DNA from 4 places in the Bradyrhizobium sp. Kon69 genome. Region 2 is predicted to be linked to each of the others. Evidence: predicted binding sites of a transcription regulator. Region 2 holds the regulator's gene; each other region holds the start of a gene.
The links. The regulator LexA, encoded in region 2, represses DNA repair genes until DNA is damaged. The targets are predictions, from matches to a motif close to TGTTCNNNNTGTGTTCNG.
Positions count from the first base shown of each region.

Region 1 (7,507 bases), on a different contig from region 2:
ATATGCCGGGCTTTTGGCCATCCGCGGCTATCACGCGGCGCGTGGCGAGACGCATCGCAAGATCTGCCTGATCCCCTCCTCCGCCCACGGCACCAACCCGGCTTCGGCCGCGATGGTCGGCATGGACGTGGTGGTGGTCGCCTGCGAGAAGAACGGTGACGTCGACGTTAGCGATCTCCGCGCCAAGGCCGAGAAGCATTCGAACGACCTCGCCGCGGTCATGATCACCTATCCCTCGACCCATGGCGTGTTCGAGGAGCACATCCGCGAGATCTGCGACATCGTGCATGGCCATGGCGGGCAGGTTTATCTCGACGGCGCCAACCTCAACGCGCAGGTCGGCCTTAGCAGGCCCGGCGATTACGGCGCCGATGTCAGCCATCTCAACCTGCACAAGACCTTCTGCATCCCGCATGGCGGCGGCGGCCCGGGCATGGGCCCGATCGGCGTCAAGGCGCATCTCAAGCCGTTCCTCCCCGGTCATCCCGGAACGAATGCAGACGCGCCGGTCGGCCCGGTCTCGGCAGCGCCGTTCGGCTCAGCCTCGATCCTGACCATCTCCTACATCTACATCCTGATGATGGGCGGCGAAGGCCTCAAGCGCGCCACCGAGATCGCGATCCTCAACGCCAACTACGTCGCCGCACGGCTCGATGCGCATTTCCCGGTGCTCTACAAGAACGAAAAGGGCCGCGTCGCGCATGAGTGCATCGTCGATCCCCGCGCGCTGAAGACGACCTCAGGCGTCACCGTCGACGACATCGCAAAGCGCCTGATCGACTACGGCTTCCACGCGCCGACCATGAGCTTCCCGGTGCCGGGCACGCTGATGATCGAGCCGACCGAATCGGAATCCAAGGCGGAGCTCGATCGCTTCTGCGATGCCATGATCGCGATCCGGAAGGAAATCGCCGAGGTCGAGGCCGGCCGGTTCAAGATCGAGGCGTCGCCGCTCCGCCACGCCCCGCACACCGTGCACGACATCGCGGATGACGATTGGAAGCGCGCCTACACCCGAGCCGAGGGTTGCTTCCCCGCGGGCACCTCGCGCACGGACAAATACTGGAGCCCCGTCGGCCGCGTCGACAACGTCTATGGCGACCGCAATCTGGTGTGCTCGTGCCCCCCGGTGAGCGATTATGCGGAAGCGGCGGAGTAACACGATGCGTATGATGGGTAGAGCGTAGCGAAACCCATCCCTGCATTCCGGTCTAAGGATGGAAGTGCGATGGGTTTCGCTTCGCTCCACCCATCTTACAGCCTACGGCACACGATTTTATTTATCTAAGGCGCAACCAGCAATCGGCTTTCGCGATCCCATCGCCAAAGCCGTTCGTTGGTCAGCTCCGTGCCACCCCACCAGCGATAGATCCGGTTGTGGCGCCACATGTCGTCTTCGCGCGCAAAAATTGAACGCCCGAGTGCGGTCAGCGTGACCTTCCACTCGCTCTTGCCGAAGTAGCGGGCCTCATTGTCGAACGCCGGATCGCCCAAGAGGACCGCCGGCGCCGAATGTGCCCCCAATTCGAGCAAAGCATCGCGCGCGTCGTTTTCGTCGAACACATCTCGCATCCACCACGCTTCGGTGACACGCCTCGGGTCCGTGTGCCCGTCGTTCACAAAATCCAGAATATCCATTTCGCTGGCACCTAGGCCCGTGACGCTGTCCGGAAGCTCTTCAAGCAACGCAATGAGTGCCGGTCGAAGTCTCGGCAGCATCGTCAGGTCCGTCATCAGAAGATCGAAACAGGGCTTTGGCGTTTCAGCCCGATAGGCCTTCCAGGCGCGGCTGGCCGTCAGCAAATGGTTGTCGGTCACCTTGAAGGCCGGCAGCTTCCATTTTGCGACAGACTCTGGAGCATAGTTGGCGACCTTGTCATCCGTATGCACCAGGCTGAGCTTCGTCGTGATCTCCTTGTAAGGGCGAAGCAGGTCGAGCAGCCAGACGAGTACGAGCTGATCGTTTGGTCGAGGATCAACCCACAATTCGATCGAGTCAAACTTCGTGCAGAGTTCGAAGAAACCGATATCGCGCGTGCCGAAACCTTCCAGCCAGTCTCGACAAACGTCATCGAGCCAATGATCGCCTGGATTGCAGTGCTTTGCCGACCGCCGCTCCAGCCCCATTAAAAGCTGCTCTGCGGAAGGCAATTTCCTCCAGACGAAGCGCGTGTAGAAGCCGAGCGCGATATTCGCCAGTTTGGACTGGCGAAGCGTGTCTGCCGCAAGATGGTTCGTGGTCAAAATCAGATGTGACACGATCAGCTCTCAAAGGAGTCCGGCGCGCTGTGTGGCGCCGGCAACGGTCAAATCTGTCGTCGAAACAAGGTGTGTCATGTGTCATGCCAATGACTTCACGATGGCGTCGTCAAAACAGACCCGTAACGCCACAGCCGATCATTGGTCAGATGCGTGCCACCCCACCAGCGGTCGATCGGATTGTGGCGACTGAAATCCTCCTGGTGGGCCAGGACAGCCTCCCCGAACTCGGTCAGTGACAGTCGGCTGCGGAGATATGCGGCATGCCGATCCCTGTGATTCTCGTGGTCGATCGTGCGCAGTTCGTCGTCCAATCCGGCCACTGCGGGCTTGGGGCCGAGCGCGAGCCCGTCGAGCAACCGACCCAACTCAGTCTCTCCAAACACGAAAGTGCGCCGATGCGAGCGCAGGTGAAACAACGAACCCGTGTTCGCAAACCCTCTGGCAAGCATCTCCAAGAACCGCATCTCGGTCGCACCGAGTCCGGTCGCAGGCGACGGGAGTTCTGCCAAGAGATCGAGCAAGGCCGGGCGCAGCATCAGCAATGCACTGAGATCCTGGTAAAGGAGATCGACGCACGCCTCAGGGGTCATTGCGCGGTAGGCCGACCACGCCAACCGGGCAGTCTCGAACTCCTGGGCCCTAACAGGCACGACATGAATGTGCGGCTCGGATGCAGCGAGATCCTCACCGTGTGCTGTCGTCAGCTCGGATGCCACAAGTCGAAGTTTAAGCTTTCCCACCAGCGAGGAGCAGGAGCTGAGGTGGTCCAGCAGGCAGACGAGCTGCAATTGATCCCGGGGAGCTGGGTCGAACCAAAGTTCAACCACGTCATATTGCTCGCAGAAGTCCGCAAGCGACAAGTCTTTGCGATCCTTGATGCTCTTGGGCCACCGGATGCCCCAATCAGACCAATGATCACCCGGCCCGAGATTCGCCGAACGCGGCGCGAAATAGGCTGCGAGCTTCTCGGGCGAGGGCAGCGGTCCCCACTCAAAGTGAAACGAGGATGAGATGACAAGCTCCGCCAACCCGGATCGTGCGAGCTGGCCTCCGGACGAACTGGTCAAGATCAGACGCTTCATCGCACCACCCGGTGCCCCCACGCAAAACGAAACAGGCGCCGAAGACGTCGGCAACTCAACGTCCTCAGCGCCCGCTCCTCGCGAAAAACTCTACTGTTGAAGCTTACTCGTCGCCCGGCTCTTCGCCGTCGGCGTCACGCTCGGGGCTGCCGGCGAGAATCTGCTCGGCGATCAGACCGGAGTTCTGGCGGATCGAGGTCTCGATCTTGGCGGTGATGTCCGGGTTGGCCTTCAGGAATGCTTTCGAATTCTCGCGGCCCTGGCCAAGACGCTGGCTGTCATAGGAGAACCATGCGCCGGATTTCTCGACGATGCCGGCCTTGACGCCGAGATCGAGGATCTCGCCCATCTTGGAGACGCCCTCGCCGTACATGATGTCGAATTCGACCTGCTTGAACGGCGGCGCCAGCTTGTTCTTGACGACCTTGACGCGCGTGGTGTTGCCGACAACTTCGTCGCGCTCCTTGATCGCGCCGATGCGGCGGATGTCGAGGCGGACGGAGGCATAGAATTTCAGCGCGTTGCCGCCGGTGGTGGTTTCCGGCGAGCCGTACATCACACCGATCTTCATGCGGATCTGGTTGATGAAGATCACCATGGTATTGGACTTGTTGATGGACGCCGTCAGCTTGCGCAGCGCCTGGCTCATCAGGCGGGCCTGCAGACCCGGCAGCGCATCGCCCATCTCGCCCTCGAGCTCGGCCTTCGGCACCAGCGCCGCGACCGAATCGATCACCAGCACGTCGACCGCGCCGGAGCGCACCAGCGTGTCGCAGATTTCCAGCGCCTGCTCGCCGGTGTCCGGCTGCGAGATCAGGAGCTCGTCGATGTTGACGCCCAGCTTGCGTGCATAGACCGGGTCGAGCGCGTGCTCGGCGTCGATGAAGGCGCAGATGCCGCCCTTCTTCTGCCCTTCCGCCACCGTGTGCAGCGCCAGCGTGGTCTTGCCCGAGGATTCCGGCCCATAGATTTCCACGACGCGTCCCTTCGGCAGGCCGCCGATCCCGAGCGCGATGTCGAGCCCGAGCGAGCCCGAGGAGACCGCCTCGACGTCCATCGAACGGTCGTTCTTGCCGAGCTTCATCACCGAGCCCTTGCCGAACTGCCGCTCGATCTGGGAGAGCGCGGCGGCCAGAGCTTTACTCTTGTCCATGGAAGATCCTTCGACGATACGCAGGGCAGTGGTGGACATTGGGTCGTGCTCCTTATGGCGAGGATTCGCTAGAGGGACAAACGGCTGGCGAGGCGGCGCGGCGATAAAATCAATGTACCCTATTTGTTCTAGGTTCGCAATATGTTCTTTTGCGGATTTGGGTACTGGCCTGTTTCCATCGTCAGTGGCCTAAGTTGATTTTCGCGCTGGCCTATTTTGGTTTAGGCTGTCGGAATGAGCGACAAAGAGAAGCCCAAACCTTCCCGGGAAGATGAAGCTCGGCAGGTCGTCCAAGAGCACATTGACGACCAGCGGGCCATTGCCGAGAAACTCCGCCGCAAAATGAATTGAGCGATTTGGGACCCACCCCGCCTGTGATACGTTAGCATCTATCACCGGCCACGATTTCAGGCGTCGGTTGACTGAGAGACGCCATAGCGCTCCCGCCTCAAGCAGGGAGCGCTTCTTGTGCCAGAACAAACAATCAGCCCGGAAACTCAGGAACTGTTGGACCGCGCTCAACGCGCGATAGACGAATCCATTGCGCTCCGCAGAACGTGCCGAAGTCAGCTCAGAGACGCCGAAATACACACCGCGATGGTACAACTAGAGACCTACAGAGCGCGGGCGCAGCAGTTTCGAAAGAAAGACTAAGGCCCGCCTCAGTGGGCGGCCTCTCCTTCGCCATCGTTCTCTTCCTCTTCAAGAAGAGCAATGTTTGCTTCAAGCCGCTTGAGCAAGCGCTTTGCATCGCGCAGGCCCACTACGGCCGAGACGACGATCCTATTTCCGTCCAGCGCGACTTTCATTGCTCCCGGCTCAACGGGTGGCAATGGCGCTGGGGTATGAGTCGCAGGGGTCATTAGCGGCTTCCCTATCCCGGCCCCAATTCCCTTAATTGCATCATCCACCATCGTCGGAGGGGGCGGTAAATCGACAACGGAGCCTTCTTGCTCGTCGATTCTATCAGGCTTATTAAGCCCCGCAAACTCCAAAGTGTCTTTGTAGACCTGAATAATCGTCTCCGCGACCGCCTCGCTGTACTCACATTCCAAGACGAGGAACCGCTCAATGATTACATCGGCCGGCGGCGGCAATTGAAGTTGCTCGGCAAGTCGAGCGTGGATCGCTGGCTTCAGGGCGGCCTCTCTCAAGGCGGCTATTCGCTCCGGCGAGTCGGGGAGCTTGTCCAGCATGATCCGAAGCGCAAGCTCGCTAAGGCGCACCTTCCTGTCGCTTCCTTTCCCAATGTAATCCAGCAAACCATAGTAATTGAGGGAGGCAACGATTTGGCGTGATGCACCGGACGCGCCCTTAAAGCCGAGGACGCGATAGGCGGCCTCCATGTTGAGCGTGATCCTAATGGCATTAGCGACCCTGAACTTGGTCGCACGGTCTAGAGCCTCGCGAAGCGAGATCGCTGGGTAGGCGGGCCCACGACCAGCACTCAATTTCAACGTATCTTCGCGCGCGTCCGCACTTTCGTCTGACATTTGGCACCCTCCTTAAAGGCGTGAGGATATTTCTATAGACAAGCCGAAACTTTGTCCAGAAATAATCCTTGTGATGGAGGATAAATTATCCTAGAGTGATTCTCGTCAACGGAGGCGAGTATGACAACACGGCCAGAGCTTCAGCGTAATCCCGACCGGCGCTGAGGCTGTGACACATAGGAAAGGGCCGCTACCCGGCTCCCCGCGAAGGAAAGGTAGCGGCCCCCTAATCGGCTCTAGTGCCCCTTAGTCTAACGGTAGGACGCTCGCTCTTACAGGCCGAGAGGTCCGGGTCCGAATCCCGGCGGGGCCGCCAAGGATTCGAATAAGCGGGACCGACGGCGTTGGAGCGCTGCCGATCCCTAGTTACCCACCCCGGGATTGCGCCCCGAAGCGATAACCATCCGGAATATACGCCTTGGAGGGCGTCTTTTCTAGAGTCGCTGACGGGCCAATTCCTCAAACCAGAGGATTGCGCCCTCATGAATGTACTTTCCCGCGAAAAGCAAATTGAAGTCATTGCCGCCCTCTGTGAAGGCGTCGGCGTCCGCACCGCTTCCCGCCTAACCGGCGTCAACCGTGGCACCGTCGCCAGCCTGGCCCTGCGTGTCGGCCTTGGCTGCATGGAATTGCACGACCGCATCATGGTCGGCGTGCGCACCGAGCGGCTTGAGCTTGACGAGCTGTGGAGCTTCGTCGGCAAGAAACAAAAGAACGTCCAGCGCCACGAGATTAACGCCAAGGGCGACCAGTACGTTTTTATCGGCATGGCCGGGACGCAGAAGGCAATCATTAGCTGGGGCGTCGGCAAGCGGAATGCCGAAAGCACCATGGATTTCCTGCACGACCTCCGCAGCCGCGTCATTGGCCAGCCGGAGATTTCAACGGACGGCTTCCACCCCTACCGCGTAGCGATCCGCGACGCCTTCGGCCCCAGCGCCTCGCATGGCGTGATCGTAAAGACCTACAGCGTCACGCATCTGGTAAAGGAAGCGCAGGGCCGGTACTCCCCCGCCGCCGTAGTAGCTGTAAGCCGTGACGTAGTATCTGGCGACCCCGACCAGTACGTTTCGACCTCCTATGTCGAGCGCCAGAACCTTTCGCTGCGCATGGCGTCGCGTCGGTTCACCCGGTTGACCAACGGCTTTAGCAAGAAGCTGGACAACCATGTTGCAGCCGTCGCGCTGTACGTCGCGCACTACAATCTCTGCCGTACTCACGAAGCCCTACGCACGACGCCAGCGAAGGCGCTTGGGCTTGCTCAGAAGCCGTGGACGGTTGCGCAGCTTGTGGACGCCGCGCTCGCTGTGGCGCCTGCGCTGCCCACTGAGACGCCGCCAGATCGGCGCCGGAAGTTCACGGTAATCGAGGGCGGGAAGATCTAAATGGAAAGCCGGCGCGGGAGGATTCTCAACCGCGCCGGCCAGGACACCGGGCCGCCCAATTCGCAAGCCCTAAGCATCGTTGTTAACGTTCAGTTCAGTACCTTGGAAGTGAACGGAAATGACCGCTCACCG
Region 1 covers NZ_JBVVOS010000015.1:63,827-71,333, reverse strand. Annotated here, with positions in the region: gene gcvP (aminomethyl-transferring glycine dehydrogenase) at 1-1,159, shown strand, start outside; gene AC0L3U_RS20580 (hypothetical protein) at 1,285-2,259, opposite strand; gene AC0L3U_RS20575 (hypothetical protein) at 2,355-3,344, opposite strand; gene recA (recombinase RecA) at 3,448-4,536, opposite strand; gene AC0L3U_RS20565 (hypothetical protein) at 5,160-5,990, opposite strand; gene AC0L3U_RS20560 (IS1 family transposase) at 6,473-7,375, shown strand.
Region 1: a site for LexA is predicted at 4,611-4,628, ahead of recA (recombinase RecA). Genes of this name have one in related genera too.

Region 2 (7,507 bases):
GCTGCTTCCGGTGTTCGCCTTGATGTCGAGCGTGATGTTCCTTGGCGAACACATGACTTCAAAGTTGATGATCGGCGGGCTGCTCGCGATCTCCGGCGTCGCCATGACACAGTTAAGACCGAGACACAGTTAAGACCGAGCGCTCGGTCAAGCTGAACCTTGAAGTCGCATCGCTGCGACTTCGCGCCCGGCGCTGGGCCGAGCGCGATGGCTGCTACGAGGCCACCTTCGCAGCCATGAACCCGATCTGACACAGCGTTCCGAAAAAAGTTCGCCCGGGAACGGCTATCCGCTCCCGGGCGATCAATACTTTACCGTCGCGAGGGCCTAGTTCGGCACCGCAGCCTTCGGCGCCGGCTTGGCGGCGACCGCATTCGCGGTCTGGCCGTGCAGGAAGTCGTAGGCCGTATGCAGCGCCTTGTCGTCTTTCGCTTCCGGCGGGACATAGGACTGCGATCCGGTCTGCTCGGTGCCATCGGCCGCCTGGAGATGGCCGCGCATCTGGGACTCCGCCATGGTGTCCATCCGGCCCTTCAGCTCGGGCGGCACGTCCTGGAGGATCTCGATGTCGGGCGCGATGCCCTGGGCCTGGATCGAGCGGCCCGAGGGCGTGTAGTAGCGCGCCGTGGTCAGCGCCAGCGCACCGTTGCCGGTGCCGAGCGGAATGATGGTCTGCACCGAGCCCTTGCCGAACGAGCGCGTGCCGATCAGCGTCGCGCGCTTGTGGTCATGCAGCGCGCCGGCCACAATCTCCGAGGCCGAGGCCGAGCCGCCATTGACGAGAACCACCAGCGGCTTGCCCTTGGTGAGGTCGCCACCATGCGCGGTGAAGCGCTGGGTCTCTTCCGGATTGCGGCCGCGGGTCGAGACGACCTCGCCACGCTGCAGGAACGCGCTCGACACCGACACGGCCTGGTCGAGCAGTCCGCCCGGATTGTTGCGCAGGTCCATCACGTAGCCGACCAGCTTCTCCGGCGGAACGTCCTTGGAGATCGATGCGATCGCCTTCTTCAGGCCATCGGTGGTCTGCTCGTTGAACGAGGTGACGCGGATATAGCCGATATCGCCGTTCTCGACGTGGAAGCGCACGGGGCGCACATGGATGATCTCGCGCTTGATCGCGACGTCGAGCGGGGCGTCGGCCCCCTTGCGCACGATCGTGAGCTTGGTCTGGGTCTCGACCGGCCCCTTCATCTTGTTGACGGCCTGCTCGAGCGTCATGCCCTGCACGGCATCGCCGTCGATCTTGCTGATCAGGTCGCCCGACATGATGCCGGCCTTGGAGGCCGGCGTATCGTCGATCGGCGAGACGACCTTGACCAGGCCGTCCTCCATCGTGACCTCGATGCCGAGCCCGCCGAACTCGCCGGAGGTGGTCTCCTGCATCTCGGTCCAGGCCTTGTCGTTCATGTAGCGCGAGTGCGGATCGAGCGAGGTCACCATGCCGGTGATCGCGCCTTCGATCAGCTTGGCATTGTCAGGCTTCTCGACGTAGCTCGCCTTCACCCGTTCGAACACTTCGCCGAACAGATTGAGCTTGGAATAGGCGTCATCCGCGCTCGCTGCCGCCCGTGCCGCCCACACGCCGCCGTGCGGACTGGCTACCAGAAGGGTCAGACACGCTCCGGTGAGCGCGCCCAGTGGAAACAGCAGGGTTTTCCGCATGGATAGGCTGGCCTTTTTGCTTCGCGGTTCGGTGGGGCTGGAGAGCCGCCATGCAAATGGCGATCCAGCCTGCTTCTCACAATACCATTCTGGTTTCTTCAAGGCCGGGATGCCACGCCGGCGGGTACAGCGTAAAAATCCCTTCGTCCGGACCTAAACTTTCGGCAACGTTGCAGGACCCGGTTCGTGCGCAGCGGGGGGTCGGCCGGCCGGCCCACGCCTCGCAGCCATGCGATTTTAGGATGGTTTTGGCGCCCCGGACGGGTTAGGCGATGAGGGAAGGCTTCAAATTCTCGGGAGGATAACAATGAACGAAGCACCCCGCATCCAACCGGACAGGAACGTCGAGCTCGGCGCCAGCACCGAGCCGTTCCAGAATCTGCATGAATTCATCCGGAAAGCGCGTTCCAACCTCAACCAGAATGCCTGGGATTATATCGTCGGCGCGGCCGAGACCGAGACCACGATGCGTCGCAACCGCATGGCGCTGGACGAGATCGCCTTCCGCCCGCGCGTGCTGCGCGATGTCCGCAAGGTTACAGGCTCAGTCGAGCAGTTCGGCCGCAAGATGCGCCTGCCCGTGGTGCTCGCCCCCGTCGGCGCGCTCGAGATCTTCGATCCGGATGGTGCGGCGAGCGTGGCACGCGCCTGCGGCACTTTCGGTGCGGCGCACATGCTCAGTTCGGTGTCCGAGCCCGGCCTAGAAAAGACCGCCGAAGCTGCGCCGGACGCGTTGCGCCTCTACCAGCTCTACGTGCGCGGCGACGACGCCTTCGTCGCCGACGTCGTCAGCCGGGCTGAGAAGAACGCCTATGCCGCCTTCTGCCTGACCGTCGATACCGCTCATTACAGCCGTCGCGAACGTGACATCGCCAAGCGCTACGTTCGCGAGAGCCGCCTGCGCGCCACCGGCGGCGATTACCAGAAGGGTCTGGAGTGGCGGACGGTGAAGATGATCAAGGACAAGTTCAAGATCCCGCTGATCCTCAAGGGCATCGCGACGCCAGAGGACGCGCTGATCGCGATCGATCACGGCGTCGAATGGATTTACGTCTCCAACCATGGCGGCCGTCAGCTCGATCATGGTCGCGGCGCCATGCACGTGCTGCCCGAGATCGTCGAGGCCGTGAACGGCCGCGCCAAGATCATGGTCGATGGCGGCGTCTGTCGCGGCACTGACATCGTCAAGGCGATCGCGGCGGGCGCCGACCTCGTCGGCATCGGCCGGCTGCAATGCTGGGCGCTGGCGGCGGCCGGCGAAGCCGGCGTGGCCCGCATGCTGGAGCTGCTCGAGGACGAAGTGCTGCGCTGCCTCGGCCTCTTGGGTGCGACCTCGTTCGCCGAGGTCAACAAATCCTGCCTGCACCAGGCGACCGCGACCAACGCGCCGAGTGTGTTCAGCGCGTTTCCGCTGTTCGACCACGAGCCGTATCGATACTGAATGAAAGGACGCAGGTGACATCGCTCTCTCCCGGCAGCGCGGATGCGCTTCTGTTCGATCTCGGCCGCGTGGTGCTCGATATCGATTTCTCCAAGGCGATCGCCTGCTGGGCGGGACATGCCGGCTGCAAGCCTGAAGCCATCGTCGCGCGCTATGTGCGGGACAGCGAAGCCTATCGGCTGCACGAGATGGGGAAGATCAGCGATGAGGATTATTTCGCCTCACTGCGAGCCTCGCTCGGCATCGGCATTTCGGACGCGCAGTTCCTGGAAGGCTGGAACGCGATCTTCGCCGGCGAAATGCCTGACATCGCCGAGCTGCTGCCGCGCGCAGCGATGCAGATGCCGCTCTACGCTTTCTCCAACACCAACCGGCCGCACGTGGACCATTTCTCAAGGGAATATGCCGACCTCCTCGGCCATTTCCGCGAGCTGTATTTGTCGTCCAGCATCGGCTTGCGCAAACCGGATGCGGACGCCTTCGACCACGTCGTTGCGGCGATCGGCGTGCCCGCCGGGCGCATCGTGTTCTTCGACGATCTTGCCGAAAACATCGAGGGAGCGCGGGCGCGCGGCTTGACGGCGGTGCATGTGACCTCGCCGCGTGACGTCGGGAACGCATTGAAGGCATTGGGCATCTGACGACGAGGCGTCGTCGCGAAACCCTTGGCGCCACGGCCCAACGGGAACAATTTTGGAAGAAACTGAGGAACCCAATCACTTTGTGCATTTTTATACAGAGTTCCCGGAACGGAATACCACCTTCCAGACTCTTAGAGTCCGTTGGGACTTCTACGGACGGATGCATCATCGTGCTGGGCAAGACCTACCTCACCAAGCAGGCCTCTCTTCTTCTTGAATTCGCGAGGACAACTTCAGATTCGGAGCTTTCCGCCAAGCTCGTGAGCAAGGCCGCCGACCTGAAATCCCAGGCCGATCCGCTGCCCGACAAGGATCAGGGACCCCAGGCGCCCGACGTAACTCCCGGGCAGCCAGGGAGCTGATCGATCCAGGCCCGGGGCGCTCGTCGTTCTCGCCCTTCCATGACCACTCTCCTGCCGATCTGTCGGGTTCTTCGGATCATGCCACGACGCGCGCGATCCTGCCTTCCGGAACAATGTGAAGCGGCGGGATGACTGCGCGCGCTCAGCCGTTTTTGCCTCTGCGCCCGCGCTCGGCTAGAAGATTTGCGGAACATTCGCCCGAACGTGCCGAGCAGGAGTTTTCGCCGTGGCCTTGATGCCGGTTTCTGACGCGCTTGCCGCGGTGCTGGCGGGTGCGGAGCCGCTGCCGGAAGAAATGATCTCCCTCGACGAGGCCTACCATCGCGTGCTCGCGCGTGACGTCGCGGCAAGGCGCACGCAGCCGCCGCAAGCGATGTCGGCCATGGACGGCTACGCCGTGCGCGCGGCCGATGCCGCAACGATCGATTCGGAGCTCACCGTCATCGGCGAAGTCGCGGCGGGCCGACCCTTCGCGGGGACGGTCGGCGCCGGCGAGGCCGTGCGGATCTTCACCGGCGGCGTCGTTCCCTTTGGCGCGGACGCCGTCGTGATCCAGGAGGACACGGTCGCCGCCGGCAAGCGCATCACGATCAAGGAAGCCGCGATCGCCGGTCGGCACATCCGCCCCGCAGGCGTCGATTTCCGCGAGGGCGACGTGCTCCTGCGCAAGGGAAGTCGTCTCACCGAGCGCGACCTCGCCCTCGCCGCCGGGATGAACCATCCGCACCTTGGCGTTTTCAGACGTCCGAAAGTCGCGATTCTCGCCACCGGCGACGAGCTGGTGATGCCGGGCACCACGCCCGGCCACGGCCAGATCGTCTACTCGAACGGCTACGCCCTGCACGCGCTTGCCCGCAGCGAGGGCGCCGAGACCATTGATCTCGGTATTGCCGCCGACACGCTGGAGGCGACCACCGCCGGCATCGGCCGCGCCCGCGAGAGCGGCGCCGACATCCTGATCACGACCGGCGGCGCATCGGTCGGCGACCACGATCTGGTCCAGCAGGCACTGCGGGACGAAGGCATCGCAATGGCGTTCTGGAAGATCGCGATGCGGCCAGGCAAGCCGATGATGCACGGGCGGCTCGGCGCAATGGGTGTGATTGGCCTGCCGGGCAATCCCGTGTCGTCCTACGTGTGCGCGTTCCTGTTCATGGTGCCGCTGATTCGCGCCCTGTCGGGCCGTTCGGCGATTCACCATCGCCGTGAGCGCGCCGTGCTCGGCCGCGAAATCGGCGCCAACGATCAGCGCGAGGACTATCTGCGCGCGCATCTGGAGGAGCGTGACGACGGCACACGCGTCGTTCTTCCCGTCAATCATCAGGACTCTTCGCTGCTTGCGAATCTCGCTGCAGCACAGGTACTTCTCGTGCGCGCACCGTTCGCGCCGAAGGCCGAAGCCGGCACGGCTTGCGAAGTGTTGCGGCTCCCCGTCTGAGCGTCCCGCAATGCGCGTTCCGCGAACTTTGCTCTGTTCACGGTAAATTAAGCAGTTGCGGAACATGTATCGAACATATAGTGTCCGTTCATGATTTGTTTCGAGTATGTAGCGGCTTATTGCCGAATTCTGCGTCTCATAATCGGACGACATCAACCGGGGGACTTTGGTCGAGATGTTAACGCGCAAACAATACGAGCTTCTGCGGTTCATCAGTGAACGTCTGAAGGAAAGCGGCGTGCCGCCCTCCTTCGACGAGATGAAGGATGCGCTCGATCTGCGCTCGAAGTCGGGCATCCATCGCCTGATCACGGCGCTCGAGGAGCGTGGCTTCATCCGACGCCTGCCCAACCGCGCCCGTGCGATTGAAGTCATCAAGCTGCCGGAGCTCCAGGCAGCCGCAGGCAGCCGCCGCGGCTTCACGCCGAGCGTCATCGAGGGCAATCTCGGCAAGGTGCGTGCGAGCTCCAGCCTGCCCGCGGACGACGGCGAACGTCCCGTCGCGGTGCCGGTGATGGGCCGCATCGCGGCCGGCACGCCGATCGAGGCGTTGCAGACCCGCAGCCATACTATCAGTGTGCCGCCCGACATGCTCGGTTCGGGCGAGCATTACGCGCTCGAAGTGCGCGGTGATTCCATGGTCGAGGCCGGCATCCTCGACGGCGACATGGCGCTGATCCAGCGCAACGAGAGCGCCGATACAGGCGACATCGTGGTGGCGCTGATCGACGACGAGGAAGCGACGCTGAAGCGCTTCCGCCGCCGCGGCGCCTCGATCGCGCTCGAGCCCGCCAACGCAGCCTATGAGGTCCGCATCCTGCCGCCCAACCGGGTGAAGATTCAGGGCAAGCTGATCGGGCTTTACCGGAAGTACTGATACCGGGCGTCCTTGATCCCGGGAGTACTTGATACCGGAGGTGCCTGGCGCCTCGCGCGCTTCCGATCGGCATCGCCGGTCAGAGATTGGAGCGGATCATCGTCCGTTCCGGCTGGGTAGTCTTTCTGGTTCTGCACAGACTATCCGGCCCCTCCTTCGGCGCTGGCTCCTCACGACGCCCACGAAGCGGCACTGGTTGGCGGCACAAGTGTTCGAGGAAACGGCGGCCGGCGATCAAGCTCGACCGTTGCAGTCAAGCCGGCGATATTCGCGCACGCGCCTCCCGAATGCATCGCAACTCGCTTTGTTCCTATTGAATTCGGGAAAGATAATGTGATCGCGGCTCACGGAAACCAGCCGCAGATTTGCCCACAACCAAGCAGAGCGTTCATGCTTCAACTCTGATAGAGGCCTGCGCCTCGATTAAGAGACGCGGGTTGCTATCCCAGCATGAGGAGCACCCGATGTGTGACTACAGCCTGCATGCCGTCGCGTCGCGCCCCGCCGAAGTCGGCGAGACGATCGTCACGACAAGCTTCCGCGGCACCTCGACGCGCGGCTTCGCCTCGGCGGCCGATCCGTCTGTTGCCGTCTGCCTGCTGCCGGGAACGGAGCTCGCCTTCGCCGACGACGTTCGCTACGACAATCGCTGGATCTGGACGCGCACCATCAATTCCCGCGTGGGCAAGTTCGGCAAGATCGACCCGCACGTTCCCGACCGCCATCATGACGCGATCGAATTCCCCGACGGCAAATACGTGCTGGTGACGCAGCTCGTCGAAGGCCAGCGCGCGACCGTGCTGCAACTGCCGGTGACTCAGTCGGTCACCGAGCGCGAGCACAAGGCGCAGATTATCGCCGACCGGCAGCCGACCGTCAGGCACCTGCCGATCGGCTGACACAGCCGTCTCCGGCTACGAGGTCGGGGGTCAGGATTGAATTGCCATCGCCGGCCGTGGCCGGCGAGATGGTACGGCTTGCGTCCGCGAAATCCAATCGGATGGACCAAGCCCGCACGTCTCCGCCGCACGAAGTTTGAGCCGCCCTGCCTGAATTTTGAACGTCCGCTTCGCAGCCAAATGA
Region 2 covers NZ_JBVVOS010000018.1:40,765-48,271, forward strand. Annotated here, with positions in the region: gene AC0L3U_RS23345 (DMT family transporter) at 1-133, shown strand, start outside; gene AC0L3U_RS23350 (S41 family peptidase) at 328-1,665, opposite strand; gene AC0L3U_RS23355 (alpha-hydroxy acid oxidase) at 1,973-3,106, shown strand; gene AC0L3U_RS23360 (HAD family hydrolase) at 3,121-3,747, shown strand; gene AC0L3U_RS23365 (hypothetical protein) at 3,918-4,109, shown strand; gene AC0L3U_RS23370 (molybdopterin molybdotransferase MoeA) at 4,336-5,547, shown strand; gene lexA (transcriptional repressor LexA) at 5,723-6,424, shown strand; gene AC0L3U_RS23380 (hypothetical protein) at 6,889-7,323, shown strand.

Region 3 (7,507 bases), on a different contig from region 2:
CGTAGTGATCACGCGCGATCAAAAGTCCCTGATCGCCGAAGGGACCGACGAGCTTGCGCATCAGGGCCCAGAGAATATCGCGGAAGCCGGCATCGGCGTAGGGTGAGCGGGCATAGCGGAAGACGGCCGCACGATCCCGGCCGCTGGTCGAGACGGACTGGATAAACTGAGCGGTTTCCTCGATCCAGCCGGTTTCCAGCACGGCGCCCGCGGGAAGGAACATCAGCCAGGACGAACGGGCCTGGAGTGCGCCGGCGGCGAGCGCGGCGCCTTGCGTGGATCCTTCGAAGCCGATGAAACGGCAGCCCGCGACGTCGGCAACGCGCTCGATGACGCCATTGCGGGTGCTATCGACGAGGAGCACTTCCCGGACGATGCCTGCGGCGGCACCGGGTACCAGCGCGGCCAGAGTTGCGACCGCGGTCTGCTCGACGCCTTCGGTCGGAATGATGACGCTCAGCATGATTGAGGCTTCAGTGTCCACACTTCGGGAGAAGCGTAGCTCATTGTCAGGGCGTCATAAAACATGTGGCGCTGCCGAGTGCAACTTTCCGGCCGTGCTTCGGTATACGATGGTAAACCGCTGCAGCCGTCGCATCCAAATATGTCCCGTACGGGGCGGCGATATTGCCGAATGTGTCGGCGCCGCCCTTGCTTGACCGTATTAGTCCGGAGGTTGCCGCAACATTGCGCGACGCGCAGGCCGTTCGCAATCCTGCATGAAGAGGATGCGATAGCTGACTGACGAGCGCGGGAACGGGAAAAACGTGCAAGCACGCCGCTGACGAGGGCTTCGTATGAACGCTGATCAACTTGCTGTTAACACGCCGGCGACATCTCCCAGGCCGGACAGCGCGCCGATCTTGCGGATTCGGGCGGTGATGCTGGGTGAACGCATCAATCCCTCCGGCCTCGAGCTGGGTGCGACCCTCTCCTCGACCCCGGCCGCCTTCCGCGTCCATGCCGGCCTCGCGGTAATCTTCCGCTACGGCGTCGTGGTGCTGATCGGTCTCCTCCCTTCGGAGGAGAAGGTGCTGATCGACAGCCTGAAGCCCCGCGTGATCGGCGAATTCAGCCCCTACGAGGAGGAAATCGCGCAGGCGCAACTCTGCAAGGATGAAAGCGCCGAGGCGATCCTGCCGGGCGGCCCGATCTGCCTCGCCAAATTCTCCGACGACCGGCTGCTGCTGATCGCGGACGCGCTCGCCAAGAGCACTTCTCTTGCGCGCGACGAGCGCCGTGTCGCCGCGGTCTTCGACGTCATCGAGCCGTTTGCGCGCAAGCTCGCCGAGCAAGGCCGCACACCGCCCCGGCGGAAGGGCATCTTGCAATTGATCGGCAATGCGCTTCTCGTCCAGCAGCGCGTCGCCGGCCGTGTCGCTGTGGCCGAGAAGCCCGACGTGCTCTGGGAGAAACCCGAGCTCGACCGGCTCTATGCCCGCCTTGAAGACGAGTACGAACTGAAGGAGCGCCTCGACACGCTCGAACGCAAGCTCACAGCCGTGTCCGAGACCGCCAACGCGCTCACCGACATCATCGACACCCAGCGCTCGCTCCGCCTCGAGATCGCGGTGGTGGTGCTGATCGTGATCGAGGTCGCGATCGGATGTTTTCAGATCCTTGCCGGCATTCACTGAGCGCCTTGCAACAGCGCCGCGCAATTGCGCGCGATCGTCAGTTCTTCGTTGGTCGGGATGATGAAGACATCGACTGCGCTGTCGCCGCCGCTGATACGCTCGCATCCCTCATCATTGGCAGCCGCATCGATGCGAACACCGAGCCAGTCGAGACGCTCACCGATCGCGCTGCGGATTTCCCCGGCATGCTCGCCGATGCCGCCGGTGAAGACCAGGCAGTCCAGCCCGGCAAGTGTTGTCGCCATCGCCGCCACCTCCTGCGCGGCGCGGAAGGTGAAGAGCTCGACCGCCTCCCGTGCCGCAGCTTCGCTGCTCGCAAGCAGCGTGCGCATGTCCGACGCGATGCAGGAGACGCCGAGCAGGCCCGATTCGTGGTAGAGCAGGTGCTGGACATCGTCGACCGACATCTTCTCGTGCTGTTGCAGATAGAGTAGCACGCCCGGGTCGATCCTGCCGCACCGCGTGCCCATCACCAGCCCGTCGAGCGGCGTCAGTCCCATCGTGGTGTCGATGCTGCGGCCGTCGCGCAAGCCGCACAGGCTCGCGCCATTGCCGAGATGCGCGATCACAGTGCGCTTCGCCACGAGCTGCGGCGCGATTCGGGCGAGCCGTCCCGCGACATATTCGAACGAGAGGCCGTGAAATCCGTAGCGCCGGACGCCGCGCTCTTCATAACGCCGCGGAATGGCGAAGCGGCTGGCGGGCGGCGCAATACGGTGATGGAAAGCGGTGTCGAAGCAGGCGATCTGCGTCAGGTCGGGCCTGATCGCCCTGATGGCGCGGACCGGCGCCAGACACCGCGGCTGGTGCAGCGGCGCCAGCGGCGTCAACGCCTCCAGTTTTGCGGTGACATCGTCCGTCAGCTCGACCGAAGCGGAATAGTCCGGACCGCCATGGACGACGCGATGGCCGACGGCGCGCAAGCGGTGGTCGCCGAAGCGATCCTCGATGAAGCCGAGCACGTCGGCGAACAGATGATCGCTGTTCGCATCCGATGCTTCCCTCCCTTGCTGGAACAGGTCTTCGCCCGCGGGGCTCTTCACGACGAGCCGCGGCTTCGTCTCGTGCTCGTCGAGCAGGCCCTTGCACAGCAGGGTGGGCTCGGCCGCCGAGATCTCGAACAGGCCGAATTTGATGCTCGACGATCCCGAGTTGAGAACGAGAACGGTGTTCAACATGGCTGCTGTCAGTCGCCTGCCTCCGCCGGCGTGTTGCCGCCGGCGCTGTTCTGCCAGACCCATTCCTGGATTTCCGGCATGTCCTCGCCGTATTCGCGCACGTAGCGCGAATGCTCGATCAGCTTGTCACGGAATTGCTGCTTCACCTGCGCCGCTTTGGTCGCGAGCCCCGGTACGCGCTCGATCGCCCCGATCGCGAGGTGATAGCGGTCGAGTTCGTTGAGCACGACCATGTCGAACGGCGTCGTCGTGGTGCCTTCCTCGGCAAAGCCGCGGACGTGCATGCCGGCGTGGTTGGTGCGGTTATAGGTCAGCCGGTGGATCAGATAGGGATAGCCGTGATAGGCGAAGATCACCGGCTTGTCGCGGGTGAACAGGCCGTCGAAGTCGCGGTCGGACAAGCCGTGCGGGTGCTGCTCCCTGGGTTGCAGCGTCATGAGGTCGACGACGTTGACGACGCGGATCTTCAGCTCGGGCAGCGCCTTGCGCAGCAGGTCGACGGCGGCGAGCGTTTCCAGTGTCGGCACGTCGCCGGCGCAGGCCATCACGACATCGGGCTCGCCATTCGCGTCTTCCGTGCCGGCCCAGCTCCAGATGCCGATGCCGGCATCGCAGTGCGTGGCTGCCTCCTGCATCGACAGCCATTGCGGCGCCGGCTGCTTGCCGGCCACGATGACGTTGATGCGGTCATAGGTGCGCAGGCAGTGATCGGCGATCCACAGCAGCGTGTTGGCGTCCGGTGGGAAGTAAATGCGGACGACGTCGGCCTTCTTGTTGGCGACGAGATCGACGAATCCGGGGTCCTGATGGCTGAAGCCGTTGTGGTCCTGGCGCCAGACATGCGATGTCAGCAGATAGTTGAGCGAGGCGATCGGTCGCCGCCACGGCAGATGCCGGGTCACCTTCAGCCATTTGGCGTGCTGGTTGAACATGGAATCCACGATGTGGATGAAGGCCTCGTAGCAGGAGAAGAAGCCGTGCCGGCCCGTGAGCAGGTAGCCCTCTAACCAGCCCTGGCACAGATGTTCGCTCAAGACTTCCATCACGCGTCCGTCCTGGGCGAGATGCACGTCGTAAGATTTTGTCGGCTCCATCCAGACGCGTTCGGTGGCCTCGAACACTGCATCGAGCCGGTTTGAGGCGGTTTCGTCCGGGCCCATGATGCGGAAGTTGCGGGCCTCGGCGTTGAGGCGGATGACGTCGCGCAGGAACTTGCCGAGCTCGCGGGTTGCCTCCGCCACGATGCCGCCCGGCTGAGGCACCTCGAGGGCGAAGCTGCGGAAGTCCGGCAGCTTCAGCTCCTTCTTCAGAAGGCCGCCATTGGCGTGCGGATTGGCGCCCATGCGGCGGTTGCCTTCGGGCGCGAGCTCCTGGAGCTCCGTAATGAGCGCGCCGCTCACGTCGAACAGCTTTTCTGGCTCGTAGCTGCGCATCCAGTCTTCGAGAATCTTCAAATGCGCCGGATTGTCGCGGCAGTTCGCGACGGGCACCTGATGCGCCCGCCAAAAACCCTCGACCTTCTTGCCGTCGACTTCCTTGGGGCCGGTCCAGCCCTTCGGGCTGCGCAGCACGATCATGGGCCAGCGCGGGCGTTCGACGCTCTCGCGGCCGTCGCGGGCGTGCTGCTGGATCGACCGGATGCTGACGAGCGCGACGTCGAGCGCGTCTGCCATGGCCTGGTGCATCAATTTGGGATCGTCGCCCTCGACGAATAGCGGCTCGTGGCCGAGCCCGTGGAAGAGATCGCGGATCTCGCCGTCGCGCATCCGCCCGAGCACGGTTGGGTTGGCAATCTTGTAACCGTTGAGATGCAGGATCGGCAGCACCGCGCCGTCATGCCCGGGATTGAGGAACTTGTTGGAGTGCCAGGACGCCGCGAGCGGGCCGGTCTCGGCCTCGCCGTCTCCGACGACACAGGCGACGATCAGGTCGGGATTGTCGAATGCCGCGCCATAGGCATGCACCAGCGCGTAACCGAGCTCACCGCCTTCGTGGATGGAGCCCGGCGTCTCCGGCGCCGCGTGACTCGGGATGCCTCCGGGGAAGGAGAATTGCCTGAACAGTTTGCGCAACCCGTCGGCATCGCGCGCGATATCGGGATAGATCTCGCTGTAGCTGCCTTCAAGATAGGTGTTGGCGACCATGCCGGGGCCGCCGTGGCCGGGACCGCAGACATAGATCACGCTCAGGTCCAGCGCGCGGATGACGCGGTTGAGATGGGCATAAATGAAGTTCAACCCGGGCGTCGTGCCCCAATGGCCGAGCAAACGCGGCTTGATGTGCTCGGGCCGTAACGGCTCACGCAGCAGCGGATTGTCGAGCAGGTAAATCTGCCCGACGGAGAGATAGTTCGCGGCGCGCCAATAGCGGTCGAGCAGATCGAGGTCGCTGCTCGCTGCGGCCGATTGTTGTTGATTTGTCATGTTCCTGCCGACCTTCACCCGGGATCGTCACCAACCGAGTTTCGGCGAGATCGATCCTTCGGCAGCATCAAACGAGATCGCCGTGACGCCACTGTTGCGTGAGGTCAAAAGCGGGCGCGCGAAGTTTGGGCAGCTCTACTGTGCATGGGGTTGTTTTCACGTTTTTTGGTTTGTGTTCTTGATTTGTTCCTTCGGCGTGCTATCTTGGCTTCATGAGTCCAGCATCCTCTCATGCTCTCAAGCACCCGCCGGTCACGGCGCCCTCCGAGCCGGCGGGTGCGCCTTCTGACTTCCCTGAGCTGGCGGTCGCCATCGACCGCCAGCGCAGGCGAGGCCGGGGCGCGCAGTCCAACGCCAGCGGCCGCTTTGAGGCCGAGGCGCGCGTCGCATTCGACGATGGCTGGCAGAGCCTTGAAGAACTGCCGCCGTTCAAGACCACGGTCGGGATCGACACCTCGCGCAAGGTGATCACCCGCAACGAATCTCCCGACATCGGCTTCGACCGTTCGATCAATCCCTACCGCGGCTGCGAGCACGGCTGCGTCTATTGCTTCGCGCGGCCGACGCATGCCTATCTCGGCCTGTCGCCGGGGCTCGACTTCGAGTCGAAGCTGTTCGTGAAGCCCGAGGCACCGGCGCTGCTCGAGAAGGAGCTTGCAGCGCCCGGCTACGAGCCGCGAATGATCGCGATCGGCACCAACACCGATCCCTATCAGCCGATCGAGCGCGAGCGCAAAATCATGCGCGGCATTCTGGAGGTGCTGGAGCGCGCCGGCCATCCCGTCGGGATCGTCACCAAGTCGGCGCTGGTGACCCGCGACATCGACATTCTCGCGCGCATGGCCAAGCGCAACCTCGCCAAGGTCGGCATCTCCGTGACGTCGCTCGATCCGAAACTGGCGCGCACCATGGAGCCGCGGGCGTCCACGCCGCCGAAGCGGCTGGAGGCGCTGAAGCAGCTTTCCGAGGCCGGCATTCCGACCACCGTCATGGTCGCGCCCGTCATCCCCGCGCTGAACGATTCCGAGATCGAACGTATCCTGGATGCTGCGGCCCATGCCGGCGTCAAGGAAGCCTCCTACGTGCTGCTGCGGTTGCCACTCGAGGTGCGCGATCTCTTTCGGGAATGGCTGATGGCGAACTATCCGGACCGCTATCGCCACGTCTTCACGCTGATCCGCGACATGCGCGGCGGCCGGGACTACGACGCGAAATGGGGCGAGCGCATGAAGGGCACCGGCCCGATGGCCTGGACCATCGGCCGCCGCTTCGAGATCGCCTGCGACAGGCTCGGGCTGAACAAGCGGCGCTCCAAGCTGACGACGGATCATTTTGCCAAGCCGAAGCGGAATGGCGATCAACTCAGCCTGTTCTGAGGGACGAAGTGAGAGAGGCGTCGTATGAGTAAGGAACTGCCAGCTCCAATCCCGCGACTTACCGTCATCACGCTGGGCGTGAATGACATCCGCGCCAGCATTGCCTTTTACGACGCGCTTGGTTTCTCGCGCCGGCTCAAGGTGACCGGCGAGGCCGTGGCGTTCTATGACACCGGCGGTCCGGTGCTCGCGTTGTTTCCCTGGGATCAGCTCGCGGCCGACGCCACATTGCCTGATCATCCGAGGCCATCGACGTTCCGCGGCATGACGCTCGCCTGGAACTGCCGCGCGCGTGAGGAGGTGGATGCGGTGCTGGCCTTCGCCGTCAGCAATGGCGCCGCGCTGCTGAAGGCCGCGCATGAGACCGACTATGGCGGTTATTCCGGCTATTTCGCCGATCCTGACGGCCATCCCTGGGAAGTCGTGGCCGCGCCCGGCATCGAAGTCGGCGAGGACCGGCGGGTGCATCTGGCGGAATAGGGCGGCTGACTTGAATAACGGGAATTGTCCGAGGTTCCCGGTTGCGCAGGCCATCCCGCTTGCGCACGATCCTGGCCATGATTCGGGATCAATCCGCCAAGAAGCCGGCCAAAGGCGCGTCCAAGAAGGCTGCGCCTGAGAACAAGAAGGTTGCGCCCAAGAACGAGAAGGCTGCGCCGAAAAAAATCGCCAAGGCGCTGGCCGGCACCAAGAGCGCCATCATCGTCGCCCCAAGCTTCCGCCGCGAGCGCGCGCTGATGAAGCGCGGCGTCTGGCCGGTGGCGGGCTGCGATGAGGCCGGCCGCGGGCCGCTGGCCGGTCCTGTGGTGGCGGCGGCGGTGATTCTCGATCCCGACCGCATCCCGCGCGGCATCGACGATTCCAAGCGCCTGACGGCCGAGGAGCGCGAAAGG
Region 3 covers NZ_JBVVOS010000014.1:134,487-141,993, forward strand. Annotated here, with positions in the region: gene AC0L3U_RS19860 (glycosyltransferase family protein) at 1-463, opposite strand, end outside; gene AC0L3U_RS19865 (RMD1 family protein) at 798-1,637, shown strand; gene AC0L3U_RS19870 (acetate/propionate family kinase) at 1,631-2,815, opposite strand; gene AC0L3U_RS19875 (phosphoketolase family protein) at 2,824-5,238, opposite strand; gene AC0L3U_RS19880 (PA0069 family radical SAM protein) at 5,451-6,614, shown strand; gene AC0L3U_RS19885 (VOC family protein) at 6,639-7,094, shown strand; gene AC0L3U_RS19890 (ribonuclease HII) at 7,172-7,507, shown strand, end outside.
Region 3: a site for LexA is predicted at 5,412-5,429, ahead of AC0L3U_RS19880 (PA0069 family radical SAM protein). Genes of this name have one in related genera too.

Region 4 (7,507 bases), on a different contig from region 2:
CACCAAGCAATCGCTCGGCCGGGTGCTCAAGCAGCTCCTGGACGAGGGCTATATCGTGCAGAAGACCGGCGACAATGATCGCCGCCAACGCCTGCTGTATGCGACACCAAAGGGCGAGGCGCTGGTGCAGAAGCTCGCCGGCCTCCAGACCACGCGCATCACCAAGGCGCTCGCCGAGATGGCGCCGCAGGATGCCGAGACCGTCAAGCGCTTCCTGCGCGCCATGATCGACCGCGACGATCCGGACAAGGTGCTCGAGACGATCTTTGCCACCGTCAATCAGGACAAGGAGTGACCGTGCCGCTCGCTGCCACGCTCGCACGCCCGCCGGCACGCCCCGCCGACGATGCCCCGCATCTCCTGCTGGTCGACGACGACCGCCGCATCCGCGACCTGCTCTCGCGCTTCCTTGCCGGCGAAGGCTATCGCGTCTCGACCGCGGCCAGCGCCAGCGACGCCCGTTCCAAGCTTTTGGGCCTGCACTTCGACCTCTTGATCCTGGACGTCATGATGCCCGGCGAGACCGGCTTCGATCTCGCCCGTTTCATCCGGACCTCATCCTCGGTGCCGATCGTGATGCTGACGGCGCGGCACGAAGCCGAGGCGCGCATCGAGGGCCTGCAGATCGGCGCCGACGATTACGTCGCAAAGCCGTTCGAGCCGCGCGAGCTTGCGCTGCGCATCAACAATATCCTCAAGCGCGCCGCGCCGCCGCCGCAGGCCGCTGCGGTGGAGAAGATCGCATTTGGCCCGTACATCTATCACCTCGAGCGCGGCGAATTGCGCCAGGGCGAAGACGTCATTCACCTCACCGACCGCGAGCGCGAGATGCTGCGGATTCTGTCGGAGACACCGGGCGAGACCGTGCCGCGCAGCGCGCTGACCGGCAATGGCAGCGTCAACGAGCGCGCCGTCGACGTGCAGATCAACCGCCTGCGGCGCAAGATCGAGACCGATCCCGCCAATCCGCTATTCCTCCAGGCCGTGCGCGGCATCGGCTACCGGCTGGTAGCCTCGCCATAAAGAGTGAAGCGCCACCGATGAGCACGATCGATACCGGCCTGACGCTTTTGAAGAGCGCCGCCGGCCGCGTCTCCGCCGCCAATGGCTGGATGGGCAACGCGTTCAAGGGCTGGATGCCGACCGGCCTTTATGCGCGTGCGCTGCTGATCATGATCGTGCCGATGGTGATCCTGCAATCGGTCGTCGCCTTCGTGTTCATGGAGCGGCACTGGAACACGGTGACACGGCGCCTGTCGGCCGCCGTGGTGCAGGACATCGCCGCGCTGATCGACGTCTACAAGGGCTATCCGCAAGACAAGGATCGCGACCAGATCCGCCGCATCGCGCAGCAGCGCCTCGGCCTCGTCGTCGATTTCCTCCCGGCCGGCGACATGCCGCCGCCGGGACCAAAGCCGTTCTTCTCGCTGCTCGACCAGACGCTCTCGGTGCAGCTCGGCCGCCAGATCGGGCGCTCCTTCTGGATCGACACGGTCGGCCGCTCCAACCTGGTCGAGATCCGGATCCAGCTCGACGACGCCGTGATGCGTGTGTTCGCGCAGCGCAGCGCCGCCTATGCCTCGAACTCGGAGATCTTCCTGTTCTGGATGGTCGGCACGTCCTCGATCCTGCTGATCGTCGCGGTGCTATTCCTGCGCAACCAGATCAAGCCGATCCTGCGGCTTGCCGACGCCGCCGAAAGTTTCGGCAAGGGCCGCGAGGCGCCGAACTTCAGGCCGCGCGGCGCGCGCGAGGTACGGCGCGCGTCGGTCGCCTTCCTCGAGATGAAGTCGCGCATCGAGCGAACGATGGAGCAGCGCACCGCGATGCTCGCCGGCGTCAGCCACGATCTGCGCACGATCCTGACGCGGTTCAAGCTCGAGCTGGCGCTGATCGGCGACAGTCCCGAAATGGAGGGCATGCGCAAGGACGTTGACGAAATGTCGATGATGCTCGAGGACTACCTCGCCTTTGCCCGCGGCGATTCCGGCGAGCAGTCGCAGCCGACCGACATGGCCCAGGCGCTCGAGGAGCTGCGCAGCGACGCCGAACGCCACGGCCACATTGCGACCGTCGCGTTCAACGGGCTGCCCGTGGTCACGGTGAAGCCGGCCTCGTTCAAGCGCTGCCTCGCCAACCTCGTCACCAATGCCGCCCGCTACGGCAAGAGCATCGCCATCACCGGCCAGCGCGATCACCGTTATTTGACCATTACGGTCGACGACGACGGGCCGGGCATTCCCGCCCATTTGCGCGAAGAGGTGTTCAAGCCGTTCCTGCGGCTGGACAACGCCCGCAACCAGGACGAAGGCGGCACGGGTCTTGGCCTCGCGATCGCCCGCGACATCGCCCGTTCGCACGGCGGCGACATCACGCTTGGCGACAGCCCGATGGGCGGATTAAGGGCGAGCGTGCGGATACCGGTGTAACCTGCTCTTCCCTTCTCCCCTTGTGGGAGAAGGTGGCGCGAAGCGCCGGATGAGGGGTCTGTCTCCGCGAATTCAAGCCGAAAAGAGTCGCGCGCGGAGACAGACCCCTCACCCGTCTCGCCGCTGCGCGGCGAGCCACCCTCTCCCACAAGGGGAGAAGGTAAGAGCCCTACTTCGGCAGCAGCGCCTTCAGCTTGTCCATGTCGCGCACGTTCATCTTGAAGCCGCCGGGCATCACGATGTCGCCGGGCTTCTGGTCCGGCTTGCAGGCCCCCAGCCATTTCGCTTCGAGCTGCATGGTGGTGTCGCGGCCTGCCGCGCCGGCAGCGCCGCCTTGCGCGTGCGACGACGTCTTCACCGTATAGGCCGAATTGAAATCGCCAGTGATCTCAGCATGCGAGGTCGTGCTGATGCCGGCCACATTGCATTCGGAATCGCTGACATAGCCGGTCGCGGTCTTCTTGATATCCTGCTTGGCGCAGATCTGCTTGGCCATCGGGGAGATGTTGTTGTTCATCTCCTTGTCGACGGTCTCGTCGGTGCAGTGCTGCATGGTCATCTCGGGCACCGGCGTGCCGGTCCTGACCATCTTCAATTCCCATAGGCCCGCCTTGCGCACCGGCAGGTCGTCAGCGCGGGCGCTGGCTGCCGACAAGACGAGGCAAAGGGCGGAGCCGAGCAAAGCGAGTTTGCGCGTCATGTCGGAAGCTCCCGGCTGCGAGATAGCGGCGTTGCGAAAGCGCCTCAGTAGAGCGTGCGGATCGGCTGGTCGGCGGCGCCATAGGGCACCCAGCGGCAGGAGAACGAGATGTAGCCGCCCTCATAGGCCTGCATCGCCAGGAATTTGGCGACCTTGCCGTAGCGCGCACAGTGATCGACCGCGACCTGCCGCGCATCGACCTGGGTTGCCATCGAATAGGCGATGATGCCGCCGGTGTCGTTGCCCTTGAACGGAGGCACCGGGAGGAGATCGGCGCGCGCCGACTGGCTCGCCATCATACCCAAGGCAAGTAGACCCGCGGCCGCAATGATTCGCATTCCCGTCACTCCGATTGGTTGGCGGCAGTTTACGGTGCCGGCGCGACGGAGGAAAGAACCGAAGACCCCTCTAACGCAGCATTGCGGTCAACTCGTCGGCAAGTGTTGCCGCGCTGCACTTGACCTCCCCCGGCCTTCGCGGCACCGTCCGACCCTCGCAGATCATGCTGTCTGGATTGCCCATGCGCGCCTCGACCTTCCTGAAATCGCTCCGCTTTGCCGCCGTGCTCGGCCTTCTCTTCGGAGCGCTGTCGCTCGGCGAGGCCAGGGCCGCCAATCCGCTGGAGCTGAATTTCTGGCTGAGCGGGCCGCGCTATGACGGCAACGTTTCCGAATGCGACAGGGCGCTGCCGACGATCGCCAGCCAGTTCTGGGAGAAAGAAAGCTCGTTCTGGAATTCCTCGTTGAAGATCACCGGCTTCGCCGCGGTTCACGAGACCGCGTTCCGGCCCTGGGCATCCGACAACATCCCGCGCCGCTATTGCACCGGCGAGGCCATGCTCACGGACGGCAAGATGCGCAAGGTGCACTTCTCCATCGTCGAGGACGGCGGCTTCGCCGGCTACGGCCAGGGCGTCGAATGGTGCGTGGTCGGGCTCGACCGCAACTGGGCCTACAACCCGGCCTGCCGCGCCGCCAAGCAATAATTGCTCTGATCCCGACCGGTCAGGCGGCCGAACGACGGTCGCCCGAATTTTGTTCTTGAAATGTTCCTATCGCCTGCTAGGCTCGTCTGCACAGTCTAGTTGAGGGGCGTCGCCATGTTTCATTCCAGATTGCATTCGTTCTCCCGCCTGATGATCTCGCTGACGCTTGCAGCCGGACTGGCTGTGCTGGCCGGTGGCGCAAAGGCCCAGGATAGGCGGCAGAACACGCCCGGCGAGTTCGATTTTTATGTGCTGTCGCTGTCGTGGTCGCCCTCCTTCTGCGAAGAGGCGGCGGAGCGCGGCGGCCGCTCGCAGACCCAGTGCAGCGGACGGCCCTACGCTTTCGTGGTGCATGGTCTGTGGCCGCAATATGAGAACGGTTTTCCGGAATATTGTCAGCGGCCGTCGCCGCGGCTGAACCGCAGCATCGTCTCCTCCATGCTCGATTTGATGCGGGCGCCGGGGCTGATCTTCAACGAATGGGACAAGCACGGCACCTGCTCGGGGCTCGCCGACCGCAACTATTTCGAGACGATCCGGAAGGCGCGCGCCGCGATCAAGATTCCGGCCGAATATCTCGATCTATCGCAAGCCAGGACCGTGGCGCCGGCGGAGGTGGAGGAAGCCTTCATCAAGGCCAATCCGGGCCTCAGCAATGCCGCCGTCTCTATCACCTGCAACCGGACGCGGCTGTCGGAAGTCCGTATCTGCCTCAGCAAGGACCTGCAATTCCGCGCCTGCGAGGAGATCGACCGCCGCGCCTGCCGCCGCGACCAAGTGACGATGCCGCCGATCCGGGGTGGCTAGCCCAGGCATCGTGCCTCTTTGCTCAAGCCGTCACGTGGCGTAGTGCTCTTGCATGAATTACCGCCACGCCTTCCATGCCGGCAGCTTCGCCGATGTCATCAAGCACATCGTGCTGACGCGCATCATCACCTATCTCCAGGATAAGCCGGGCGCGTTCCGCGTCATCGACACCCATGCCGGCGCCGGCCTCTACGATCTCGAAAGCGACGAGGCGCGTCGCGGCGGCGAGTGGCTGACGGGCATTGCGCGGCTGATGCAGGCGCGGCTGTCAAACGACGCCATGGCGCTGACCAAGCCCTATCTCGACATCGTCCGCGCCTTCAATCCGAAGGGTGAGCTCAAGGCCTATCCGGGCTCGCCGCTGATCACACGCGGCCTGCTGAGGCCGCAGGATCGCCTCTTGCTCTGCGAGATCGAGCCGAAGGCGCGCAAGGCGCTGATTGGCGTGCTGCGCCACGATGAACAGGCCCGCGTGGTCGATCTCGACGGCTGGATGGCGTTGCCGGCTTTCGTGCCGCCCAAGGAACGGCGCGGGCTGGTGCTGATCGACCCCCCGTTCGAGGCAAAGGACGAGTTCGAAAAGCTCGAAGAGGCCTTCTCGGCGGCTTTCGCGAAATGGCCGACCGGTATCTATGTAATCTGGTATCCCGCCAAGAGCCGGCGCGCCACCGACGCGCTGGTGCAATCAGTGGCGCGGCTCGCAGCCGCAGCAAAACCGCCAGGAAAATGTCTGCGACTCGAATTCAGCGTGGCGCCGCAGGCCGACGGCGCAGCCCTCACCTCCAGCGGGCTCTTGATCGTCAATCCTCCTTACACACTGCACGGCGAGCTCAAGACGATCCTACCCGAGCTGGAAATGCCGCTCGGCCAGGGGGGCGCTGCCAGATTCCGATTAGAGGTGCCGAGACCGTAACACTCCGGCATCTTGGGAAAAATATGCAGGAGCGGTGGTCAATCTGCAGAGAACCGTATTATGCTGTTGCGGTGACTGGCTTTACGTTCCGCTTCCGCGAATGGTTGCGGCGGAGTGAAGGCCTAAGAAAGATCCAGTCGGACCGAATGGTCTGCCCAAGGATGGCCAGCTCCCGGGCTTCGTAAGGCCCGGTCATGTCGTGACGTGCGTCTGCGTCACGACGGAGGAGCAATGAGGGGGAGTTTCCCGATGGCCATGACGGGAACGGTCAAGTTTTTCAACGGTGAGCGCGGCTACGGATTCATCAAACCGGACGACGGGGGCCGCGACGTCTTCGTGCATATTACTGCTGTGGAGCGGGCCGGACTGAAGGACCTTGCCGAAGGACAGCGTATTACTTTCGAAGTCGAACCGGACAAGAAGGGCAAGGGGCCGAAGGCGGTCGATTTGGTCATCCTTCCCTAGCGAGTCCGACGCGAAACACCGGCGCAAAAAAAATCCCGGCCGCAAGCGGCCGGGAGGTTGTAGTCCGGTATTTTCTTCTTTGGGTATCAGAAGTGATAGTTCACGCCTGCGCGCACAACGCTGGCGCTATAGCCGTTTGACACGCCTGTAATCGCGAACTGACTCGTCGACAGATCGATGTAGAGATATTCGAGCTTGGCGCTCCAGTTCGGCGCGAATCCAACTTCCGCGCCGGCACCGATGGTCCAGCCGGCGCTGGTGTGCGACTCCGTCCAGCCGAACGTCTGCGCGCGCAGCTCGCCGAAGGCGAGGCCCGCCGTGCCGTAGAACAGCACGTTGCTGAAGGCATAGCCGGCGCGGCCGCGCAGGGTGCCGAACCACGGGTTGGAGAACTTCCACGGCGCGAAGGTGTCGTCGGCACCGGCGGCCTGGATGTCGCCCTCGACGCCGAACACCCATGGGCCGGTCTGGAAATTGTAGCCGGCCTGAACGCCGCCGACGAAGCCTGACGGCTTTGCGGGATTGTTGTTCACCGAACCCCATTCATAGCCGAGATTGGCACCGAGATACGGGCCGGCCCAGCTATAGGCATTGAGCGGCTGATTGACCGTATAGGGCGCACGCTGCCCGTAATTGAGATCGGCGGCCTCTGCCGAAGCCGTCCAGCCGACTGCAGCCAACGCGGCTGCGCCCACAACGAGCCCCTTCATCACACACTCCAACGCAACTGCCGCCACCGGTGCGATGCCTGCGCCGCCGCGCGAGGCAAAACCGCATGGTTACGGAACCACCACTATTTCGCGTAAGATTTATCGAGAGTTTTAAGTTAAAGGCCTGTTAAGTCGGGTTACCGGGCTGTTAACAGGCTTAAGCAAGCGTTACCGGGAACTGCGCCGCCATCCTGTGCGTGCCGCACGGCCGGAACTTCAAATCGGCACCCGCAGCGCCTAAATTCGCACCATGGTTCACGATTCCACCGACAATCCGGACGACGCACGCGCGCGCAAACCCGTGCGCGGCAACGCGCCCGACGTCCCGCCCCGGGAGACGGAAGCGGCGCCGCCCGACCTCGATCCCGCCACAGCAAACGGGGACGACGAGGACGACGCACGGCTGCCGGACATCCTGGAAGAGAGCGGCACGGTCGGCGAAGAGCCGCTGGCGACCGGCCACGAGGCGATCGAACGCGCGGTCCGCCTCGCCCCGAC
Region 4 covers NZ_JBVVOS010000003.1:127,447-134,953, forward strand. Annotated here, with positions in the region: gene AC0L3U_RS05020 (MarR family winged helix-turn-helix transcriptional regulator) at 1-295, shown strand, start outside; gene AC0L3U_RS05025 (response regulator) at 292-1,023, shown strand; gene AC0L3U_RS05030 (ATP-binding protein) at 1,041-2,429, shown strand; gene AC0L3U_RS05035 (DUF3617 domain-containing protein) at 2,599-3,129, opposite strand; gene AC0L3U_RS05040 (hypothetical protein) at 3,174-3,467, opposite strand; gene AC0L3U_RS05045 (hypothetical protein) at 3,650-4,114, shown strand; gene AC0L3U_RS05050 (ribonuclease T2 family protein) at 4,229-4,921, shown strand; gene AC0L3U_RS05055 (23S rRNA (adenine(2030)-N(6))-methyltransferase RlmJ) at 4,974-5,834, shown strand; gene AC0L3U_RS05060 (cold-shock protein) at 6,084-6,299, shown strand; gene AC0L3U_RS05065 (outer membrane protein) at 6,386-7,009, opposite strand; gene uvrC (excinuclease ABC subunit UvrC) at 7,260-7,507, shown strand, end outside.
Region 4: a site for LexA is predicted at 4,165-4,182, ahead of AC0L3U_RS05050 (ribonuclease T2 family protein). Genes of this name have one in related genera too.